DNA from 3 places in the Nesterenkonia sp. HG001 genome. Region 2 is predicted to be linked to each of the others. Evidence: riboswitches for the same ligand, from Rfam matches in the RefSeq annotation. Region 2 holds a riboswitch; each other region holds the start of a gene.
What was found. A riboswitch is a leader RNA that binds a small molecule or an ion and turns the genes downstream of it on or off. The one in region 2 is predicted to bind S-adenosylmethionine.
Positions count from the first base shown of each region.

Region 1 (7,523 bases), on a different contig from region 2:
GAAGCCGTGGACGTCATGGCCTCGCGCCTCGAGGAGCACGCGGAGGTGCATCGGGCGCTGCGCGAGGACACTGCGGCAGATGCCGTCCTGGTCGGCGATGAGAGGGAGGCCCCGGCATCATGATCGAGTTCGACCAGGTGACCAAGACCTATCCGGACGGCACGACGGCGGTGCGCAGCTTCAGCCTGACCGTGCCCTCCCACACGACCACAGTGCTGCTGGGCTCCTCCGGCTGCGGCAAGACCACGTTGCTGCGCATGGTCAATCGGATGGTGGAGCCGACCTCCGGGGCGGTGCGCATCGATGGCCAGGACATCGCCGCCCGCCCACCGGTGCAGCTGCGGCGCAGCATCGGATACGTCATGCAGCACTCCGGGCTGATGCCGCACCGTCGGGTGCTGGACAACATCGCCACCGTGCCCCGGCTCAACGGGGTCTCCCGCGCGGAGGCGCATGGGCGCGCCAGGGACCTCATGGAGCTGGTGGACCTGTCTGCGGAGCTGGCGCAGCGTTTCCCAGGCCAGCTCTCCGGGGGGCAGCAGCAGAGGGTTGGTGTGGCGCGTGCGCTGGCCGATGACCCGAACATCCTGCTGATGGACGAGCCCTTCGGCGCGGTGGATCCTCTGGTGCGTGTGGAGCTTCAGGTGCAGCTGAAGCGGCTGCAGGAGGAGCTGCGCAAGACGACCATCTTCGTCACCCATGACATCGACGAGGCGCTCACCCTGGGTGACCAGATCGTGGTGCTGCGCGCCGGGGGAGAGGTGGCGCAGGTCGGTTCTCCCCGCGAGCTCGTGGAGGACCCGGCCGACGCCTTCGTCTCGCGCTTCCTGGGTCTGGAGGAGGGCCGGCGTCGCCTCCATGCCTCACCCCGCGCCGATGGCGGGTGGACCGTCACCGACGGAGTCGGGCGGCCGGTGGGACTGATCGACGGAGCCGCTGGCGCCGAGAGCCTGGGTCATCTGCCCGGAGAGCACTGATGGAGTGGATCCTGGCGAACCTGCCACGCATCCTCGGCCTGACCGCGGACCACCTTCTGCTCAGTCTTCCTGCCGTGGCGGCCGCGTTCCTGATCTCCCTGCCGGTGGGGCGACTCGCCGATCGGCTCGGGCGGCTCCGTGAGCCGCTTCTCGGCTCGGTGGGGCTGCTCTACGCGATCCCGTCCCTGCCGCTGTTCATCGTCCTGCCGATCCTGATCGGTACCGGTGTCCGTGACAGCCTGAACGTCATCGTCGCCCTCACCCTCTTCGGCCTGGCCCTGATGGCCCGTTCCTCTGCGGACGCCTTCGCTGCCGTGTCCGAGGACGTCCGGCTGGCCGCCACGGCGGTGGGCCACTCCCGGTGGGGCGGGTTCCTCACCGTGGAGCTTCCGTTGGCCGGGCCGGCGCTGCTCGCCGGGCTCCGGGTGGTGTCGGTGAGCACCATCAGTATGGTCAGCGTGTCCGCGGTGCTGGGGGTGACCAGCCTCGGATCGCTGTTCACCGACGGGTTTCAGCGCGGCATCGTGCCCTCGATCGTGGCGGGCATCGTGATGACGGTGCTGCTCGCCGTCGTCGTGGACCTGTTGCTGGTGGCGCTGGGTCGGCTGGTCATGCCCTGGCAGCGCCCCCGGAGCCGGGCAGGTGCGGCATGAACCAGCTCGTCGAAGCGCTCCACTGGGTGCTCAGCGCCGAAGCCTGGGCCGGTCCTGGCGGGCTCGGGGCGCGCACGGCCGAACACCTCTGGTACACCCTGATCGCGGTCGGACTCTCGGTGCTGGTGGCTCTGCCGGCGGGCCTGATCATCGGCCATACGGGCCGGGGGCGTGCCGTGGCGGTGCTCTCCACCGGAGCCGCACGCGCGCTGCCCACTCTGGGGCTGATCACGCTGGCCGCACTGGCGGTGGGCATCGGACTCACAGCGCCGATGATCGCCTTCGTGGTGCTCGCGGTGCCCTCGATCATCGCAGGGGCATACTCCGGGGTGGAAGCAGTGGATCGGCGGGTGGTCGACGCGGCCCGCGCACAGGGGTTGAGTCCCTGGCAGGTGCTGACCACGGTCGAGGTGCCGCTGGGGTTGAGGATGATCCTCGGCGGCATCCGCCTGGCGACGCTCCAGGTCATCGCCACAGCCACGCTGGCCGCTTACGTGGGTGCCGGGGGCCTGGGCCGGCCGCTGTTCCTGGGCCTGCGCAACCATGACTATGCCATGATGCTGGGAGCGTCGCTCATGGTCATCGCCGTGGCGGTCCTGGTCGACGCCATGTTCGTCATCGCCCAGCGGACGCTCAGGAGGATCCCCGGGATCGTCTGAGCCTCAGGAGAGGATGGTCCCCGTGCCCAGCCCCATCAGTGAATCTTCCGGCCCTCGCACCGTTCGTGTGCGTCTCGCCCTCTCCTTGGTCGGCGTGGCCGCTCTCGGTCTGACCGCCTGTGCAGCGGATGATCCGCTGGCGGAGGGCGGGGGTGGCGACGACGGCGGGGGAGAAGGGGGCCCGATCGTCGTCGGCTCCCAGCAGTACTACTCGAACACGATCATCGCGGAGCTGTACGCCCAGCGTCTGGAGGCGGCCGGCCACGAGGTGGACCGGCAGTTCGACATCGGCCAGCGGGAGGTCTACATGCCGGAGCTGGAGGCCGGGGACATCGACGTCTTCCCCGAGTACGCCGGGAACCTGCTGCAGTATGTGGACTCGGAGTCGGAGGCCGCGGACCTGGAGAGCATCCTGAGCGGTCTCGAGGAGGGCCTGCCGGAGGGGATCACCGCGCTGGCGCCTGCCGAGGCCACCGATCAGGACAGCTTCGTGGTCACCGAGGATTTCGCCCAGGAGCATGGGCTCAGCAGCGTGGGGGATCTGGCCGGGGTCGAGGAGGAGCTGCGGATCGCGGCGAACTCCGAGTTCGAGACCCGGCCCTACGGGCCGGACGGCCTGCAGGAGGTCTACGGGGTGGAGGTCACCCTGGTGCCGGTGGAGGACTCCGGAGGGCCGTTGACCGTGCAGGCGCTGCTGGACGGCGACGTGCAGGTGGCCGACATCTACAGCGCCGATCCCGCCATCGAGGCCAATGACCTGGTCATGCTGGAGGACCCTGAGGATCTGGTGCTTCCGCAGAACATCGTCCCCCTGGTCTCGGAGGCCGTGGATGAGGAGGCGGCTGCGCTGATCGAGGAGGTCAACGCGGAGCTGACCCAGGAGGAGCTCAACGGACTCAACGCCGTCAGCGTCGATGACCAGGCCGCGGCCGCGGACGTCGCCGCCCAGTGGCTCGAGGAGCAAGGGCTCGACGACGCCTGAGCACCTCCGCCTCTCATCGAGTGGGGGATCCACTGCCGCTATGGCGCCGATTTCGCCTGAAAGCGGTAGCGAATCCCCCACTCGACGGGATCGGCAGCGCGTCCGCGGCTCCGTCGCGACCACCGCGCAATCCTGAATGAACACATGAACATAGATGACGGCATATGACGTCTTATCTTCTCCTGTGCCCTGACGTGCAGTAGCGTGGTGCTCACCACCGACCATCCAGAGCGGCCGAGAGATCTGGCTCCACGACGCCGCAGCAACCCGGGAGAGCCGGGTGCTCACGCCAGAACCGATGGAGGAGCATGAGCACCGATGTGTCTGCCGTGTCCACTCGCCGGCCGCAGAAGCGCCCGAACGGACAGTGGAAGATCGATGGCACCGAGCCGCTGAACCACAACGAAGAGTTCAAACAGGACGACAACGGATTGAACGTCCGCGAGCGCATCGAGACGATCTACTCGAAGCAGGGCTTCGACTCCATCGACCAGGACGACCTGCGCGGCCGCTTCCGCTGGTGGGGTCTCTACACCCAGCGCCGCCCGGGAGTGCCGGCAGGCGCGCACAACTCGCTGCCGCCCGAAGAGGTGGATGACAAGTACTTCATGCTCCGGGTGCGCATCGACGGCGGCGCGCTGACCACCGAGCAGCTGCGGGTCATCGGGGAGATCTCCCGGGAGTTCGCCCGAGACACCGCCGACGTCACCGACCGGCAGAACATCCAGCTGCACTGGGTCGCCGTGGAGGACGTCCCGGAGATCTGGCGCCGTCTCGAATCCGTCGGCCTGGGCACCACCGAGGCCTGCGGGGACACCCCGCGGGTGATCCTCGGGTCTCCTGTGGCCGGCATCGCCGCCGACGAGATCATCGATCCCACCCCGGTCATCCAGGAGATCGCACAGCTCTACATCGGAGACCCGGAGCTGGCGAACCTGCCGCGCAAGTACAAGTCGGCCATCACCGGCCACCCCTCCCAGGACGTCGTCCATGAGATCAACGACTTCGCGCTGGTCGGCGTCGTGCACCCCGACCACGGCCCCGGCTACGACCTGTGGGTCGGGGGCGGACTCTCCACCAATGCCCGGCTGGCCGAGCGGCTGGGGGTCTTCGTCCGGCAGGAGGAGGCCGCCGAGGTCTGGCACGCCGTCACCCAGACCTTCCGCGACTACGGCTTCCGTCGGCTGCGGAACAAGGCCCGGCTGAAGTTCCTGCTGGCCGAATGGGGTCCTGAGAAGTTCCGTCGGATCATCGAGGACGAGTACCTCGGCCGGCGTCTCACCGACGGTCCGGCGCCCGCCGCCCCGGACACCCCGGGAGACCACGTGGGCGTCCACCGGCAGAAGGACGGGAAGTTCTACATCGGGATCACCCCCACGGTGGGTCGGGTCTCCGGCACGCTGCTGGTCCAGCTGGCCGATCTGCTCGAGAAGCACGGCTCCCACCGGCTGCGCACCACCCCCCACCAGAAGCTGGTGGTCCTCGACCTCCCGGAGAAGGAGGTCGAGGCCGCCTCCGCCGCGCTGGCCGACCTGGGGCTGGACCCCCGGCCGAGCGTCTTCCGCCGCTCCACCATCGCCTGCACCGGCATCGAGTTCTGCAAGCTGGCCATCGTGGAGACCAAGACCACCGCGGCTCGGACCATCGACGCCCTGGAGGAGCGCCTGGCCGACGTCGCCGACCAGATGCCGGTGCGGCTGACCCTGCACATCAACGGCTGCCCCAACTCCTGCGCCCGCATCCAGACCGCCGACATCGGGCTCAAGGGCCAGCTGCTGCCCGACGGCGACGGCGGCACGAGCCCGGGGTTCCAGGTCCATCTCGGCGGCGGGCTCACCTTCGTGGACCGCGACGAGGCCGGCCTGGGGCGCACCGTGCGCGGACTGAAGGTCACCGCCGAGGAGCTCGTCGACTATGTGGAGCTGCTGGTGCGTCGCTATCTCGCAGGACGCCAGACGGGCGAGACCTTCGCCCGATGGAGTCACCGCGTGGACGAGTCCGAGCTGCAGAAGGAGGCCGAGCCGGCATGACGGCCACGACTGACCCCCAGACCGACCAGCAGCTGCGGGCGCTGGCCGCCGCCGGCGCCGAGGAGCTCGGCTGGGACGCCCCTGCCGAGCAGATCATCGGCTGGGTGGCTCGGAACGTCGCCACCGCCGACGTCGCCGTCGCCTGCTCCATGGCCGACGCGGTGCTGCCGGCGCTGGTCGCCGAGCAGCTGCCCGGGGTGGATGTGCTGTTCCTCGAGACCGGCTACCACTTCAGTGAGACCATCGCCGCCCGTGACGAGGTCGCCCGCCGGCTGGACGTCAACGTCGTCGACGTGACTCCGCGGCTGACCGTGGCGGAGCAGGATGTCGAGCACGGCAAGGACCTCTTCAGCAGGGACCCCGCCGCCTGCTGCCGGATGCGGAAGATGGAGCCCCTCGGGGAGGCGCTGAGCGGGTACAGGCTCTGGTTCACCGGAGTGCGTCGTGACGAGGCGCCCACCCGCGTGGACACCCCGCTGATCACCTTCGACGAGCTGCACGGGCTGATCAAGGTCAACCCGGTCGCCCCCTGGACCTTCGACGACCTCGTCGACCACTCGAACCGTCACGACCTCCCGGTGAACCTGCTGCTGCAGAACGGCTACCCCTCCATCGGCTGCCGTCCCTGCACCCGCCCGGTCGCCGCGGGCGAGGACCCCCGAGCCGGCCGCTGGGCCGGCAGCGGGAAGGTCGAATGCGGCATCCACACCACCACCGCCACAGGAGCCTGAGATGAGCACCGCCACCGCCGCACCCGCCCAGCGGGCCGCCGACGTCGTCGACCTCACCGGCCAGTCCGCCCTGGCCCGGCTGGAGGCCGAGTCCATCCACATCATCCGCGAGGTCGTCGCCGAGTTCGACCGCCCCGCCATGCTCTTCTCCGGAGGCAAGGACTCGGTGGTGATGCTGCACCTGGCTGCCAAGGCCTTCTGGCCCGGGAAGATCCCGTTCCCCGTGGTGCACATCGACACCGGCCACAACTTCGAGGAGGTCCTGGACTTCCGGGACCGCACCGTGGAGCGGCTCGGCCTGAAGCTGGTGGTCGGCAGCGTCCAGGAGCTCATCGACTCCGGGGAGCTGGCAGAACGTGCCGACGGCACCCGGAACCCGCTGCAGACCGTGCCGCTGCTGCGCACCATCGCCCAGCACCGCTTCGACGCCGTCTTCGGCGGCGCCCGCCGGGACGAGGACCGCGCCCGGGCCAAGGAGCGCATCCTCTCGCTGCGTGACGAGTTCGGCCAGTGGGACCCGCGCAGCCAGCGCCCCGAGCTGTGGAACCTCTACAACGGTCGCCACCGCCCGGGCCAGCACGTGCGGGCCTTCCCGATCAGCAACTGGACCGAGCTGGACGTGTGGCGCTACATCGCCGCCGAGGAGATCGAGCTGCCCCCGCTGTACTACGCCCATGAGCGCGAGGTCTTCCACCGCGACGGCATGATCCGGGCCGTGGGGCCGCACAGCCTGCCCACCCCTGAGGAGCCCACGGAGCAGCTGCGCGTGCGCTACCGGACGGTGGGGGACATGTCCTGCACCGGGGCAGTGCTCTCCGATGCCGCGGACAACGCCGCGGTGCTGCGCGAGGTCGCCGCCGCCACCATCACCGAACGTGGCGCGACCCGCGCTGACGACCGGCTCTCCGAAGCTGCCATGGAGGACCGCAAGAAGGACGGATACTTCTGATGACCGCCACACTGTTCCGGCTGGCCACCGCCGGCAGCGTCGACGACGGCAAGTCCACCCTGGTGGGCCGCCTGCTCCACGATGCCCAGGCCATCCTCTCCGATCAGCTCGACGCCGTCGCACGCTCCTCCAAGGACCGCGGCTTCGGCGAGGACGGCGCGGAGCTGGACCTCGCCCTGCTCACCGACGGTCTGCGCGCCGAGCGCGAGCAGGGGATCACCATCGACGTCGCCTACCGCTACTTCGCCACGGATCGGCGCAGCTTCGTGCTCGCCGACTGCCCCGGGCACGTGCAGTACACGCGCAACACGGTCACGGGCACCTCCACTGCGGATGCGGTGGTGCTGCTGGTCGACGTCCGCCACGGCGTGGTCGAGCAGACCCGTCGCCACCTGGCGGTGGCGCACCTGCTGAGGGTGGAGCATGTGATCATCGCGGTCAACAAGATCGACGCGGTCGACCACCGGGAGGAGCCCTTCCGACAGGTGGAGGCCGACGTCGCCGGCATCGCCGCCGAGCTCGGAGCGGGCTCCAGCGGAGTC
Region 1 is NZ_JAOSZD010000001.1:446,997-454,519, reverse strand. Features, by position in the region: gene ODE13_RS02000 (site-specific DNA-methyltransferase) at 1-123, shown strand, start outside; gene ODE13_RS01995 (ABC transporter ATP-binding protein) at 120-977, shown strand; gene ODE13_RS01990 (ABC transporter permease) at 977-1,630, shown strand; gene ODE13_RS01985 (ABC transporter permease) at 1,627-2,289, shown strand; gene ODE13_RS01980 (ABC transporter substrate-binding protein) at 2,312-3,271, shown strand; SAM riboswitch class I at 3,490-3,576, shown strand; gene ODE13_RS01975 (nitrite/sulfite reductase) at 3,580-5,301, shown strand; gene ODE13_RS01970 (phosphoadenylyl-sulfate reductase) at 5,298-6,032, shown strand; gene cysD (sulfate adenylyltransferase subunit CysD) at 6,034-6,981, shown strand; gene ODE13_RS01960 (sulfate adenylyltransferase subunit 1) at 6,981-7,523, shown strand, end outside.
Region 1: it holds a riboswitch for S-adenosylmethionine, as region 2 does, so the genes downstream of both, ODE13_RS01975 (nitrite/sulfite reductase) here and ODE13_RS16500 (OsmC family protein) in region 2, are expected to answer to the same signal.

Region 2 (7,523 bases):
CAGCCGCCTCGCCGCGGACCCGACGATGCCGCCCGTCGTGCGACGGACCGCGATGCGTCACGCGCTCTCGATCCTGCTGCTCCATCTGGTGTCCTGGCATCGTGCCCATCAGGACGCCGCCGAGGTTCCGGAGGCGTTCCGCGACTTCCGCGCCCTGGTGGAGCGGCGCTTCGCCGCCTGGCACGACGTCGCCCAGTACGCCCGTGCGCTGGGATGGTCACCGCGCACCATCGCCCGCGCCACACGGGATGCTCGCGGCGCCACCCCCAAGCAGATCATCGATGGACGTCTCCTGCTGGAGGCGAGACGGCTCCTCGTGCAGACGGACCACCCGGTGCACCGGATCGGCACGCAGCTGGGCTTCGAGGACCCGAGCAATTTCACCGCATGGTTCCGCCGGCGGGACGGACGTGCCCCCAGCGAGTTCCGCGCCTCCGGAGCCGTCCGCGGGACTCAGCTGGCGAGGTAGGTCCCGGGTCCGAACGTGCGGCCCCAGGCGACGATGCCGGCCATCAGGATGAAGGCCACGTCGGCGACAGCGTAGCCCCACTCGCGGCGCACGGTGCGTACCGCCGTCGCGCCGGTCATGTACATCATGAGCCCGAGTGCTGCCGTCGGCACCAGCCATTCGGCGATCCCGAGGACTGCAGGCAGCACCAGCCCCAGGCCGGCCAGCATCTTCAGCGCCCCCAGGGCCTTCAGTGTGGCGTCGTCGAGCATGTCCACCCAGTGCTGGTTCCGGCCGAGGGCACGATATCGCTCCCGAGGCAGCACCATCAGCGCCAGACCCCCGGCCAGGAAGCCGAGAGCCAGGAATCCGGTCACGAGCCACAGTACGATCTCCATGGGAGTCTCCTTTCGTCGCCGCCGCCCGGGGTGGCGGCATTCACTGAGGAGGACGAGACGGCGTCGTCGTCTGTGACAGCGAGCTCGACGATGTCGAGAATCCGGCTGCGGCTCCGACCCATGGGTGAGAGCGACCAGAGAGGCCGCCGATCCAGGAGAGGAAAGATGATGGCCAAGTATCTGCTGCTGAAGCACTACCGCGGCGCACCGACGCCGCCCAACGACGTCCCGATGGAACGCTGGGCGCCTGAGGAGGTCACAGCGCACGTCCAGTACATGGAGGACTTCGCCGCCCGTCTCCGGGAGACCGGCGAGTACGTCGACAGCCAGGCTCTGTCCCCCGAGGGCCTGTTCGTCCGCTATGACGGCCCCGGCCGCCCACCGGTGACCGACGGGCCGTTCCTGGAGACCAAGGACCTCATCGCCGGGTGGATGGTGATCGACGTCGAGAGCCACCAGCGCGCTCTCGAGCTGGCCGGTGAGCTCTCGGCCGCGCCCGGAGCCGGCGGAGACCCCATCCATGAATGGCTGGAGGTGCGGCCCTTCTACGGGGTCTCACCTGACGCCACGGAGTGACGCCCGGTGGACGAGGGCCAGCTGCGACGCCTGATCCCTCAGGTCATCGGTGTCCTCGTCCGCCGCGGGGCGGACTTCGCAGCGGCCGAGGACGCCGTGCAGGACGCCCTGGTGGAGGCCCTCCGGGTGTGGGCACAGGATCCGCCCCGGGACCCGGCCGGGTGGCTCATCACGGCGGCATGGCGTCGCTTCGTGGACGCCGTCCGGTCCGAGGAGGCGCGACGTCGCCGGGAAGGGCGTGCCGGCGAGGAGCAGCCCGTGGACGGCGCGGGCGCCGGTGACGACACCCTCCAGCTGTACTTCCTGTGCGCGCACCCCGCCTTGTCCCCGGCCTCGGCGGTGGCACTGACGCTGCGTGCCGTCGGCGGACTCACCACCCGGCAGATCGCCGCGGCCTACCTGGTGCCGGAGGCGACGATGGCCCAGCGCATCAGCCGCGCCAAGCGCACCCTCGCCGGTGTCCGGTTCGACCAGCCCGGAGACGTCACCCACGTGCTGCGGGTGCTGTACTTGGTCTTCAACGAGGGGTACTCCGGCGACGTCGACCTCGCGGCCGAGGCCATCCGGCTGGCCCGGCAGCTCGCCGCCGTCGTCGAGTCGGAGGAGGCCGACGGGCTGCTGGCACTGATGCTGCTCCACCACGCCCGACGCCCGGCGCGCACCACCGCCGACGGCGCTCTGGTGCCGCTGCGCGACCAGGACCGGTCCCTGTGGGACACCGAGATGATCGCCCATGGGGTGGCGATCCTGCAGGCGGCGCTCGCAGCGGACCGGCTCGGCGAGTTCCAGGCGCAGGCCGCGATCGCGGCGCTCCACGCCGACGCGCAGAGCGTGGAGGAGACCGACTGGGTCCAGATCGTCGAGTGGTACGACGAACTGGTCCGGCTGACGGACAGCCCGATCGCTCGGCTCAATCGGGCGGTCGCCCTGGGGGAGGCCGCCGATCCGTGGGCCGGGCTGGAGGCGCTCGGGGAGCTGGACGCCGCCCTTCCCCGCTATGCCGCCGCCGCTGCCCATCTGCATGAGCGTGCCGGGGATCGGGTGAGTGCCGCCCGGCTGTACGCCGAGGCCGCGGAGAAGGCGGGGAGCCTTCCGGAGCGGAACCACCTGATGCGGCAGGCCGCCCGGCTCAACACTGCGCTGGGGCGGGCCCCCGGATCTGGCGGAGACGTCACCGGCCCGCACTAGACTCCATGGCACCTGCCTCGCGGGCGCTGTGAGGCGCCTCCGCCCCGCTCGCTCGTGCCCCACTGCCCAGGAGACCCCATGACGACGTCGACCTCCACCGATCAGCCCTCCCGCGCCGGCGAAGCCGCCGCCCGCCCAGCCGGCACCGACGACGACGCCGGCCTCCCGCCCGCCGATGCCCATGACCTCATCCGCGTCACCGGCGCCCGGGAGAACAATCTGCGGGACATCAGCGTGGAGATCCCCAAACGGCGGCTCACCGTCTTCACCGGGGTCTCCGGCTCCGGGAAGAGCTCGCTGGTCTTCGGCACGATCGCCGCCGAGTCCCGCAGGATGATCAACGAGACCTACAGTGCGTTCCTGCAGGGCTTCATGCCCAGCCAGGGACGCCCTGACGTCGACCACCTCGCTGGGCTGACCACCGCGATCATCGTGGACCAGGAGCGCATGGGGGCGAATCCGCGGTCCACCGTCGGCACCGCCACTGACGCGAACACGATGCTGCGGATCCTGTTCAGCCGACTCGGGGAGCCGCACATCGGCTCCCCACAGGCCTTCTCCTTCAACGTGGCCTCGATCAGCGGCGCCGGGGCGGTGACTTTCGAGAAGGACGGCAAGAAGGTCAAGGAGCGTCGGGACTTCACCATCACCGGCGGGATGTGTCCGACGTGCGAGGGGAGGGGCACGGTCAGCGACTTCGACCTCACCGCCCTCTATGACGACACGAAGTCACTCTCCGAGGGTGCGCTCACGGTTCCGGGGTTCAGCATGGACGGCTGGCAGGGACGGCTCTTCCGCGGCAGCGGGCTCGATCTCGACAAGCCGATCCGGGAGTACACCGCGGAGGAGCAGGAGATCCTGCTCCGTCAGGAGCCGATCAAGATCAAGGTCGAGGGGATCAATCTCACCTATGAGGGGCTGATACCCAAGATCCGGAAGTCGATGCTGTCCAAGGACCGTGAGGCCATGCAGCCGCATATCCGCCGTTTCGTGGACCGGGTGGTCACCTTCACCCCCTGCCCCGAGTGCGAGGGCACTCGGCTCACTGCTACGGCCCGTTCCTCGACGATCGCCGGGATCAGCATCGCCGAGGCCTGCGCCATGCAGATCTCTGACCTCGCCGCCTGGGTCCGCGGGCTCGAGGAGCCCTCCGTCGGTCCGCTGCTGACCACCCTGGGGGAGACCCTGGACTCCTTCGTGGAGATCGGGCTGGGCTATCTGAGCCTGGATCGGCCCGCCGGCACGCTCTCCGGGGGCGAGGCCCAGCGCACCAAGATGATCCGACACCTGGGATCGGCGCTGACCGATGTCACCTACGTCTTCGACGAGCCCACCATCGGGCTGCACCCGCATGACATCGCTCGGATGAACGACCTGCTGCTGCGCCTGCGGGACAAGGGAAACACGGTCCTGGTGGTGGAGCACAAGCCCGAGACGATCGCGGTGGCGGACCACATCATCGACCTCGGCCCATTGGCCGGATCCGGGGGCGGGGAGGTGGTCTATGCCGGCGATCTCGCCGGACTGCGCACCGCCGGGACCCTGACCGGGGATCACTTCGACGACCGCGCCCGCCTCAAGGAGGCCGGGCGGACGCGTGACGGCGTCATCGAGGTCCGCGGAGCGAGGCAGAACAACCTCACCGGGGTCGATGTCGACATCCCTACCGGCGTGCTCACCGTGGTCACCGGGGTGGCCGGGTCCGGGAAGACCTCGCTGATCCATGGCAACGTCGCCGGGCTGGACGGCGTCGTGGTGGTGGACCAGGCCGGCATCAAGGGGTCGCGACGCTCCAACCCGGCCACCTACACAGGGCTGCTGGACCCCATCCGGAAGGCCTTCGCGAAGGCCAACGGGGTCAAGCCGGCGCTGTTCAGCGCGAACTCCGAGGGTGCCTGCCCCACCTGCAAGGGTGCCGGGGTGGTCTTCACGGAGCTGGGCGTGATGGAGACGGTGGAGACACCTTGCGAGGAGTGCGAGGGTCGCCGGTTCCAGGCCGCGGTGCTGGACTTCACCCTGGGCGGGAAGAACATCAGCGAGGTGCTGTACCTCTCCGTGGACGAGGCTCTGGAGTTCTTCTCTGCGGGGGAGTCCCGGATCCCCGCGGCGGGGAAGATCCTGCAGCGCCTCTCTGACGTCGGACTGGGGTACCTGACCGTGGGGCAGCCGCTGAACTCCCTCTCCGGAGGAGAGCGGCAGCGGCTCAAGCTGGCGGTCCACATGGGCGACGACGGCGGCACCTTCATCCTGGACGAGCCCACCACCGGGCTGCACCTGGCCGATGTGGAGCAGCTGCTGCGGCTGCTGGACCGGCTGGTGGACGCCGGCCGCACGGTGATCGTGATCGAGCACCATCAGGCGGTGATGGCCCACGCGGACTGGATCATCGATCTGGGCCCCGGGGCCGGTCACGACGGCGGCCGGGTGGTCTTCGAAGGCACTCCCGCGGAGCTGGTGGAGTCGGCTCGTGGGGCCGGGGCCACGCTGACCGGGCAGCACCTGGCCGCCTACGTGGGGACCTGACGAGTTCCGCCGCCCGCCGCCAGGTGCCCCAGCCCGTCCACTTCATCGATTGGGCGATTTGCACGCTTCTGAGGCCCGAATCGGCGTCCAAAAGCGATCACATCGCCCAATCGATGCATCGGAGGCCGCGGCCGATGACGCCCTGTGACGTCACCGTTGCACCGGGGAGCGGCGGCAGAGATGCTCGAGAAGGAATCGCGAGCACCCGCCATTACGGACCTGGCCGGCGGGGCGGCAACCCTCACTCTGCACCGGGGGTGCCCCCAGGGGAGGATTCGACGCCGCCGGGTCCCCGGCCGGCGTCAGGAGAGCGCCGCGGCGGATGCGGCGCGAGGCAGATCGAGAGGCCAGCGCATGACTCAGTACGCCAGCATCGACACCGACACGCAGCAGGAGGCCCAGGACCGCGCCCAGCGCCTGGAGAAGGCCGGACGCGACTGGAGCAGCCGCATCGACCAGGACCCGGCACAAGCGGGGCTGGTGTTCCGTACCCGTGGGGAGGGCATCGGATCGGTCGCGACTCGGATCACCTCCGGGCGGCATGAGCTCGTCCTCGACGAGCCGGCCGCGCTCGCCGGCGACGATGCCGGCACCAGCCCGGTGGAGGCCGCCCTGGCCGGGCTCATCTCCTGCCAGGTCGTGATCTACCGGCTCTACGCCCAGCAGCTGGGGATCGAGCTGGAGGACATCAGCATCGAGGCTGAGGGTGACCTCGACGTCCGAGGTCTCCTCGGAGGAGCCGACGAGGTCCGGCCTGGGTTCTCCGAGGTCCGGCTGAACGTCTCGCTCACCGGCCCGGAGAGCTCGGAACGCTATGTGGAGCTGCAGCGGACTGTGGACGAGCACTGCCCGGTGATGGACATCTTCCGCAACCCGGTGCCGGTCCAGGTGCAGGTCTCCTCCTCCGCCTCCTGAGCGCCACTTCGCTGCGGACGAGGGGCAGTAGAGTCAGTGAAGACCCCCACGGCACTCCACCCGTGGGGTTGCCCTGTGAACGCCGGACCGGAAGAAGCACATGGACCTCACATCCACTCGCAAGCACCTGAAGTCTCTGGGCATCGCCCACGGTCTGACCAATGCGCTCATCGCCCAGGAAGCTCTCGCTCGGGACATTGAGATCGCGCCGGATGAGAAGAGCAGACTGACCATGCGGTGGAAGGGCCGGCGCATCTGGTTCGACGCCGCCCGCTCCAACATCAACAATTCGCTGGCCCGCCGCTGCACGTTGCACAAGGACGTCGCGAGCCGTCTGCTCCGCACCTACAACGTCCCGGCGCCGCACAACGCCGTGTTCTCAGCCCGGGATGTTGAGCTGGCCTGGCAGTGGGCCGAGCCCCGCCTGCCGGTGGTCATCAAGCCCAGCGACGGAGGTGAAGGCGAACTGGTCCACCTTGACCTTCGTGACAGCGCCGCCTTCCGCGAGGCGTTCAGCGCCGTCGGCGCAGCTGCGGAGGGCGTGCTGGTGGAGGAGTTCGTGCCCGGTGTAGAGCACCGGGTGCTCCTGGTGCACGGCAAGGTGGTGGCCGCCACGCGACGCATCCCGGCTCATGTCGACGGTGATGGGGAGAACACGGTGACCGACCTCGTGGCGCACAAGAACATCGCCCGTGCGGTGTTGGAGAACCCGGTGCATTGGGATGTTCCGCTGGATGACATCAGCCGGTCGGTGATGGCTGAGCAGGGGTTCACGGAGAGCATGGTCCCTGCGGAGGGCCAGCGGGTCTGGATCCGCCGGAACTCGAACATCCACAGTGGGGGCGACGCCATGGACGCCACTGATGACCTGACTGCAGAGGAAGTCGACATGGCTGAGAAGGTCGTCCGGGCTATCCCGGGCCTCCGGCTGGTGGGGCTCGACATGCTGCTGCCCCGCGACGGCGAAGGGGACGCCCCGCGCGTGCTTGAGGTCAACTCCAGTCCGATGCTCTCCGGCCACCATTTTCCTTGGATCGGGAAGCCACGCGACGCCGCGGGCGCGCTCCTCTCGGGCATGTATCCCGACTCTGCGGCCCGCCGTCGTCTCGTGTAGACTGGCCTGCTGGCCTGGACGGCCTCACGCCGTCCGGTCCGGCAATTTCCGTCAAGTTGTGTATCTACCTGGTGGCGCTCGTCGAGCAGCGCGCCAAGGCGGCACTGCATCAGTGAGTGCGCTGCAGGAGGTGCGTGATGATGACAACTCTCGAATCCGACCGCCAGAACGAGCCCCGCCCGGGCCTCCACGACGAGGGCCCCAGCCTGTTCCGTGCGGCCGGCCCGTCATACTTCCCCGTGGCGCTCATCGCGCGTTTCCCCTACGCGATGATCGTCGTCGGGGTGCTGACACTGGTGGTCTCCGCCCGTGGCTCGCTGGGGCTGGGCGGGCTGACCTCCGCCATGGTGGGGCTGGGTGC
Region 2 is NZ_JAOSZD010000014.1:24,804-32,326, reverse strand. Features, by position in the region: gene ODE13_RS16525 (AraC family transcriptional regulator) at 1-469, shown strand, start outside; gene ODE13_RS16520 (DoxX family protein) at 454-846, opposite strand; gene ODE13_RS16515 (YciI family protein) at 1,015-1,422, shown strand; gene ODE13_RS16510 (RNA polymerase sigma factor) at 1,429-2,610, shown strand; gene ODE13_RS16505 (excinuclease ABC subunit UvrA) at 2,689-5,133, shown strand; SAM riboswitch class IV at 5,327-5,447, shown strand; gene ODE13_RS16500 (OsmC family protein) at 5,488-6,048, shown strand; gene ODE13_RS16495 (hypothetical protein) at 6,149-7,162, shown strand; gene ODE13_RS16490 (MFS transporter) at 7,300-7,523, shown strand, end outside.

Region 3 (7,523 bases), on a different contig from region 2:
ACGGCCTTCCCGCGGCGGAACTGGCCATCGGTGGTGACCAGCAGCTTGGCGCCGGTGTCCTCCACCCGGAAGCGCAGCGCCTCGGCGGAGAATCCGCCGAAGACCAGCGAATGGACGGCCCCGATGCGGGCACAGGCCAGGGTGATGACCACAGTCTCCACCAGCACCGGCAGGTAGATCACCACTCGGTCTCCGCGGCCCACCCCGAGGGTGGTCAGCGCGTTCGCCGCCTGGTTCACCTTCTGCTGCAGCTGGGCGTAGGTGACGTCTTCTCGGTCCCCCGGCTCGCCTTCGAAATGCAGGGCGACGACGTCTCCGCGCCCGGCGTCGACGTGTCGGTCCACACAGTTCACGGCGGCGTTGAGCGTGCCGCCGTCGAACCAGCGGATGTCCGGGCCGCGGCGGGTGACCGGGTCCGGATCCGTCCAGGAATGGGTGGTGTGCCAGGGGGTCTCCCAGTCCAGCAGGGAGGCGGCCCGGGACCAGAAGCTCAGCCGTTCGGCCTCTGTGGCCGGGTCGGCCCAGCTGTGCACATCGGCGTTCAGAGGGTGCAGCGGCATCGAGTGGTCGATTCGGAGGGATTCTGAGGCGTCTGAGGCCTCGATATCGCTCCGAATTGACCGCTCGATGCGGGGAGTGGTGCTCAGGCCCATGTCTTCAGCGCCTTCCTCTCCACCACGCCCAGCAGGGCGTCGGTGAGCTTGCCCAGCACCGCCAGGAGGATGATCGCCAGCAGGAGCCGGTCGGTGCGTCCGTTGTTCTGCGAATCGGTCAGCAGGAAGCCCAGCCCCATGGAGGAGGCGATGAGTTCGGCGGCCACCAGGAACAGCCAGGCCTGCGCCAGCGCCAGGCGGAGCCCGGAGAACACGCTGGGCACCACCGCAGGCAGCTGGACGGTGACCAGCAGCCGCAGTCCGTGGTAGCCGAACGCGCGGCCGGCCTCCACCAGGTGCGGGTCCACATGGCGCAGCGCGGAATGCACGGCGGTGAAGACCGGGAAGAAGGCGCCGATCGCGATCAGCGTGACCTTCGAGTCCTCGTAGATGCCCATCCACAGGATCAGCAGCGGCACCCATGCCAGCGAGGGGACGGCGCGGAACGCCCCGATGGTGGGGTGCAGCAGGGTGTCGGCGACCTTGGAGAGCCCCAGCACCGAGCCGAGCGCCAGGCCCAGGCCGGCGCCGATGCCGAAGCCGATCAGCACACGCTGCACGGAGATCGCGATGTGCTGGTAGAGCTCGCCGCGTTCGAAGAGCTCCGCCCCGGCGCTGAGCACCGTCTGCGGGGCCGGCAGCTGCACGGCGGAGAACACCCCGGCCGCGGCGACGCCGTACCAGAGACCCAGCAGAGCGATCGGCACCAGCGCGCCGAGCAGGAACCGGCCGCCTGGGATCCGGCGCACCCGAGCCGGGACCCCTGCGCGGGGGCTCTCCGGGCCGGTCACCGGCCGGGGCGCCGAGGAGCCGCGCTCACCGACGACCTGTGCCGGCGCCTCCTCCTGGAAACGGCCCGCCTCGGTCCGGGTCCGGGCATCATCGGGCAGGGTCTGGCTCATCACTCATCATCCTCGATGATGGTCGCCTCGCCTTCGGCTCCCTCTGCCTCGGTGGCCTCACGATTCTCTGCGAACTCCGGGTGGAACAGGCTCTCCAGCGCCTCGTCGATGCTCTCCTGGGTGGAGACGTCCCCGGTGTCCAGGAAGATGGGGCCGACCTCTTCCAGCACGTCGTGCTGGGCCTGGCCCGGGACGGGGTCGACGTCGAAGCTGGAGCGCTCCTGGATGACCGTCTCGGCCACCTCCTGATCGATGTTGCCGTACTCGGCGAGGATCTCCGCGGTCTCCTCGGGGTTCTCCAGCGCCCACTGCCGAGCCTGCTCGTAGACGTCCACGACGGTCTGGGCGACCTCAGGGTGATCCTCGATGAAGGGCTCGGTGGCGTTGATGACGCTGTAGGTGTTGAAGTCCACGTTCCGGTAGAAGAGCTCCTCGCCGTCGGCCTCTGCGCCGGCCATGATCGGGTCCAGACCGGCCCAGGCGTCGACGTCCCCGTTGCCCAGGGCGGACCGTCCGTCGGCGTGCTGGAGGTTCTGGACGTCGACGTCGCTGATCTCCAGGCCGGCCTCCTGCAGGGATTGGACGAGGAAGAAGTAGGGGTCGGTGCCCAGCGTCGCGGCCACGGAAGCGCCGTCCAGATCCTCGACCGAGGAGATCCCGGAATCCGGCGAGGTGACCAGCGCGGCCCACTCGGGCTGGTTCTCGACGAGGATCGTGTGGATCTCGGTGCCGTTGGCCCGGGCCAGCAGCGCCGCAGAGCCGGCGGTGGATCCGATGTCGATGGCCTGGGCGCGCAGCTTCTCGTTGGCGTCGTTGGAGCCGTGGGACTGGATCCACTCGACCTCGGTGCCGGCATCAGCCAGCTCCTCCTCGAGCCAGCCGTGCTCCATCATCACCAGGCTGAGCGGGTTGTAGGTGGCGAAGTCGATGCTGAGGGTCGCCAGTTCGCCGTCAGCGGCGTCGCCGGAGCCCTCGCCCTCCACGCAGCCGGCCGCCATCAGGGTGACGGCGAGGCCGGCGACCGCAGCGCGGGAGGTGCGGCCGATGGTGGCGCGGGCAGGGCTGGGGGAGGTGCTGGTCAGACTGGGCATGTGATGAAGCGGCCTTTCGTGCGGTGTCGGGTGCCGCTCCGTCCGCTTCCCGACCGGCGGACCCGGCAGGGTCCACCCGGCTGGGGCCGGACTGGTGCGGCCGAGCGTGGGTCATCTCCGGAGGCTCCCGGAGCTCGGGGCAGGGGTCAGTGGGCGTGGGCGTCGACGCCGAGGCCGGTGAGCAGCTCGCCGCGCAGGGCGGCCAGCTCGGCGGAGGCGCGATCTCGCGGGCGGCTGCCCGGAACGGTGAGCAGCCGCGAGACGGTGGCCCCCTCGCGGGCAACGCCGGAGGGATCCGGGCCGAGCAGCAGGATGCGGTCGGCGAGCTGCAGAGCCTCGTCGACGTCGTGGGTCACCAGCAGCACCGTGGTGCCGGTCTGGGCGTGGACGTCGAGCAGCAGGTCCTGCATCTTCAGGCGCGTCAGTGCGTCCAGGGCGCCGAAGGGCTCGTCGAGCAGCAGCACTCCGGGGCGGCGGGCCAGGGCCCGGGCCAGCGAGGCGCGTTGGGCCATCCCTCCGGAGATCTCCCGGGGGCGCAGCTGGGCACGGTCGGCCAGGCCGACGAGCTCGAGCAGCTCGTCCACCCGGGCCCGGCCCTCCGCCTTGGACACCGTGCGGGGCAGACCCAGTGAGACGTTGCGATGCACCGAGCGCCACGGCAGCAGGCGCGGCTCCTGGAAGCCGACGGCGGTCCGCTCGTCATAGGTGTGCACCCCGGCGCCGTCGATGACGACCTCGCCGGAGAAGCCGGCGTCGAGGCCGCCCACGGCGCGCAGCAGGGTGGACTTCCCGCAGCCGGAGGCGCCCAGGATGGCGACCACCTCACCGGGGGAGATGTGCAGGTCGACGTCGCGCAGCACGGTGCGGCCGTCGAAGCTGCGTCCCACTCCACGCAGCTGCACGTCCAGCGAGTGGGTGGGCGCGGCGGCGGGGCGGTCCAGCACGGCGGTGCCGCCGGAGTGTGCCGAGGTGTGCAGGTCAGACTCGCGTGCTGCGAGTGTGGGTGCAGAGGAACCCATAGGAATATCTCTCCCATCGATCCTGGCGGTAGCACCTTTTCTGATGCGCCGGGCACAAACGGCCGATCGGCACATCCGAAGGTTGCTGCGGCGTCGTCGAGCCAGATCTCTCAGCCGCTCGGGATGGTGGCAGTTTCAACCCTACGCACAACCGCGCCGCCTGGGCAACGGCGATGTCACAGTATGAGACATCACTGAGACGTCGCCGGAGGAGGGGAGCCGCAGAGGCGCGGCACGGTGCGGCCCGCGGCTCAGGCGTCGGCGTCGAGCGGACCGAGGGCCTTGAACTCGCTCTGATGGAACACCAGCGCCTGCGACCGGTCCTCCACGGCGAGGTCCAGCAGCTCGAGCACGATGATGTCGTGATCACCCGCGCGGACCTGATCGTGGATGCGGGTGGTGAAGGTGACCGGGGCGCCGTCGAGGGTGACCGCACCGCCCTCGCCGGTGGTCACGCGGAGGCCGGTGAAGCGGTTCTCCCGGTCCTTCGAGGCGATCTTCCGGCACAGGGCGGACTGCCCGTGGCCTACCAGGGAGATCCCCAGCTCGGCGCCGGCACCGGCCAGCTTCGGCCAGGTGGTCGAGCTGTGCTGCACCGCCACGGTCACCAGCGGCGGCTCCAGGGACACCCCGACGGTGAACGTGGAGGCGACGAGGCCCTCAGGGCGTCCGTCCACCTCTGCGGCCACCACGACCACCCCCTGGGGAAAGTGGCCGAAGGCCTCACGGAGCTCCAGCGGATCGATGCCGACCAGGCTGGTGGGCACGCGGCGGGCTGCGGCGTCGGCGGTGGTGTGGTGCACGGCGGCCTCCACGGTGATCGGGTGGCTCTCGTCGGTGGCCAGTGCTGTGCTCATGGCTGATCAACTCCCATCGGCCCTGGCGGTAGCACCTTTTCTGAGGCGTCCGCCGGGAGAGGCGGAGCACATCCGAAGGTTGCTGCGGCGTCGTCGAGCCAGATCTCTCGGCCGCTCGGGATGGTTTCGTCGCTCCAGGGTACGCGCGCAGCACAGCACGATCAAAGGGATGTTCGGGGAGTGACACATGGAGACATCAGGACCGGCGACCCGCGCCGTCGCAGATCCGGTGACCTCGCAGATGTCCGTACATTCTTACGCCTCGTGACATGAACTTATCGATGAGATTTGACGAGTGTTCATCGACAGCGCGTAGTCTGGTGCTCGCCACACCATCCAGAGCGACTGAGAGATCTGGCTCGACGACGTCGCAGCAACCTCCCGAGCAGCCACGCCATCACGGCGCGGACCGGGGAACGGTGCTAACGCCAGAGACGATGGAGAATGCCCGATGATCTCACTGCGCCATGTGTCCACGACCTTCCCCGCCGCACGGGGCAAGGACCCCATCCATGCCGTCGACGACGTCAGCCTGGAGATCCCCCGCGGAAGCATCCAGGGCATCATCGGATTCTCCGGGGCCGGCAAGTCCACCCTGCTGCGCAACATCAACCTGCTCGAGCGCCCCACCTCCGGGGAGGTGCGCGTGGGCGGCACGGAGCTCACCGGGCTCGGAGGCGAGGCGCTGCGCCGCGCTCGTCACCAGATCGGCATGATCTTCCAGGGCTTCAACCTCGTGAACAACCTGACCGTCGCGCAGAACGTGGAGCTCTCCCTGAAGTTCGCGGGGGAGAGGGACCGCAGGGTGCGTCGAGAGCGCGCCGCGGAGGCGCTGGAGATCGTCGACATCACCGAGAAGGCGAAGGTCTACCCCGCACAGCTCTCCGGCGGGCAGAAGCAGCGCGTGGCCATCGCCCGCGCGCTGGCCACCCGCCCGGAGGTGCTGCTCTGCGACGAGCCCACCTCGGCCCTGGACCCCATCACCACGGCCACCGTGCTGCAGTACCTCGCCGATGTGAACCGCGAGCTCGGCATCACCGTGGTCATCGTGACCCATGAGATGGAGGTCATCAAGGCCCTGGCCGACCACGTTGCGGTCATGGAGTCCGGCCGAGTGGTCGAGCAGTTCCACGCCGCCGAGCTGCGGCGTGAGGGCTTCGCCCCGCGGACCTCCATCGGTCGCTACCTGGTCAGCGACGGGATCTCCGTGGACCGTCGGGGCGGCGGCGTGCGCGCCGGCTCCGAGCTGCCCGCTGCTGACCCAGGCGCCGATCAAGGTGCCGACCAGGGACCTGGCGCTGATCCGCCGGCGTCCGGGCAGGAAGCCAGGACCGCCTCCGGGCTGGTCGCCGCGACAGCCTCGTCCGAAGGGGGTCCCCGCTGATGGAACGCCTCATCGAGCTGCAGCCCGAGCTGGTCCAGGCCATGCTGGAGACCTTCGTCATGATCGGCGTGGCCATCCCGCTGGCGGTGCTCTTCGGCACCCCGCTGGGGATCTGGCTCTTTCTCCACGCTCCCGGCGGTATCGCCCCGACGCCGCGCACCCACGCGGTGGTCAGCGGAATCGTCAACATGGTTCGGTCCTTCCCGTTCCTGATCCTGCTGATCGCGATCATCCCCTTCACGCGGCTGATCGTGGGCACCACCGTGGGCACCGCGGCGGCGATCGTCCCGCTGACCATCAACGCCATCCCGTACTTCGCCCGGCTGGTGGAGCAGAACATCACTCAGCTCGGCTCCGGGGCCGTGGAGGCCTCCCGTGCCATGGGAGCCACGCGCGGCCAGATCATCCGCAACGTGCTGCTGGTCGACGCCAAGCCGGCGATCATCGGCTCGATCACCATCACCACCGTCAGCTTCATCTCCTACTCGGCCATGGTCGGGCTGGTCGGCGGCGGAGGCATCGGCGACTTCGCCATCCGCTACGGCTACTACCGCTACGAGACCGCCGTGATGATGGTCGCCATCGTGCTGATGATCGCCCTGGTCACCTTCGTCCAGTTCAGCGGCACCCGCGTCGCGCGGCTGACCGACAAGCGCGCCTGACGGCGCCCCTGTCCCATTCCTCCGCAGAACACCTGCACCTCTGAGATGAAAGACTCCACGATGCCCAGCACACTGACGACCTTCGGATCTCCCGGAGTGTCCGGATCGATCACCAGCTCCGGCTCCCTGGCCTCCTCCGGCCTCGCCCGCCGCAGCCTGCTGCTCAGCGGCCTCGCCGCCGTCGGGACCTTCGCCCTGACCTCCTGCGGACTCGCCGAGGCCGTCGGAGAGGATGACCGGACGATCAGCATGATCGTCACCGAGTCGGCACCCTTCCAGGACCCCACCGAGATCGTGAAGGACATCCTCGCCGAGGACGGCTGGACCCTGGAGACCACCTACGTCACCGACATCATCCAGCCCAACCAGGTCGTGGCCCAGGGTGAGTTCGACGCCAACTTCTTCCAGCACTTGGCCTATCTGCGCCAGTTCAACGAGGACAACGGCACCGACGTCGAACCGGCCTTCTCCGTCTACTACGCGCCCAGCGGCATCTTCTCGCTGCAGCATGACAGCATCGAGGATCTGCCCGAGGGCGCCCAGATCGCGCTGGCCGTGGACACCGCCAACAACGGCCGCGGGATCAAGCTGCTCGCCGACGCCGGCGCCATCGAGATCGACGACTCCAAGGACGTCACCGAGCTCTCCCAGCGGGACATCACGGCCAACCCGAAGGACTTCGAGTTCATCGAGGTGGACCAGCAGTCCACCTCCCAGACCCTGCCCGACGTCGACGCCGGCTTCGCCTTCGCCCGGCTGGTGGCCGAGGCTGGTCACGACGTCGACGAGACCGCGCTGATCCTGGAGCAGGACGACGACGTCCGCATCCCCTTCACCTGCGTGGTCGCCGGGGCGCCCGGCTTCCGGGACACGGAGAAGGCCGCCGCCCTGCAGGAGGCCTTCCAGTCCGCGGAGGTCCAGCATTGGTTCGACGAGTACCTCGAGGGATCCCTGG
Region 3 is NZ_JAOSZD010000004.1:29,362-36,884, forward strand. Features, by position in the region: gene acs (acetate--CoA ligase) at 1-560, opposite strand, end outside; gene ODE13_RS07780 (ABC transporter permease) at 644-1,555, opposite strand; gene ODE13_RS07785 (aliphatic sulfonate ABC transporter substrate-binding protein) at 1,555-2,646, opposite strand; gene ODE13_RS07790 (ABC transporter ATP-binding protein) at 2,793-3,665, opposite strand; SAM riboswitch class I at 3,676-3,795, opposite strand; gene ODE13_RS07795 (flavin reductase family protein) at 3,917-4,522, opposite strand; SAM riboswitch class I at 4,533-4,649, opposite strand; SAM riboswitch class I at 4,852-4,966, shown strand; gene ODE13_RS07800 (methionine ABC transporter ATP-binding protein) at 4,974-5,906, shown strand; gene ODE13_RS07805 (methionine ABC transporter permease) at 5,906-6,568, shown strand; gene ODE13_RS07810 (MetQ/NlpA family ABC transporter substrate-binding protein) at 6,629-7,523, shown strand, end outside.
Region 3: it holds a riboswitch for S-adenosylmethionine, as region 2 does, so the genes downstream of both, ODE13_RS07800 (methionine ABC transporter ATP-binding protein) here and ODE13_RS16500 (OsmC family protein) in region 2, are expected to answer to the same signal.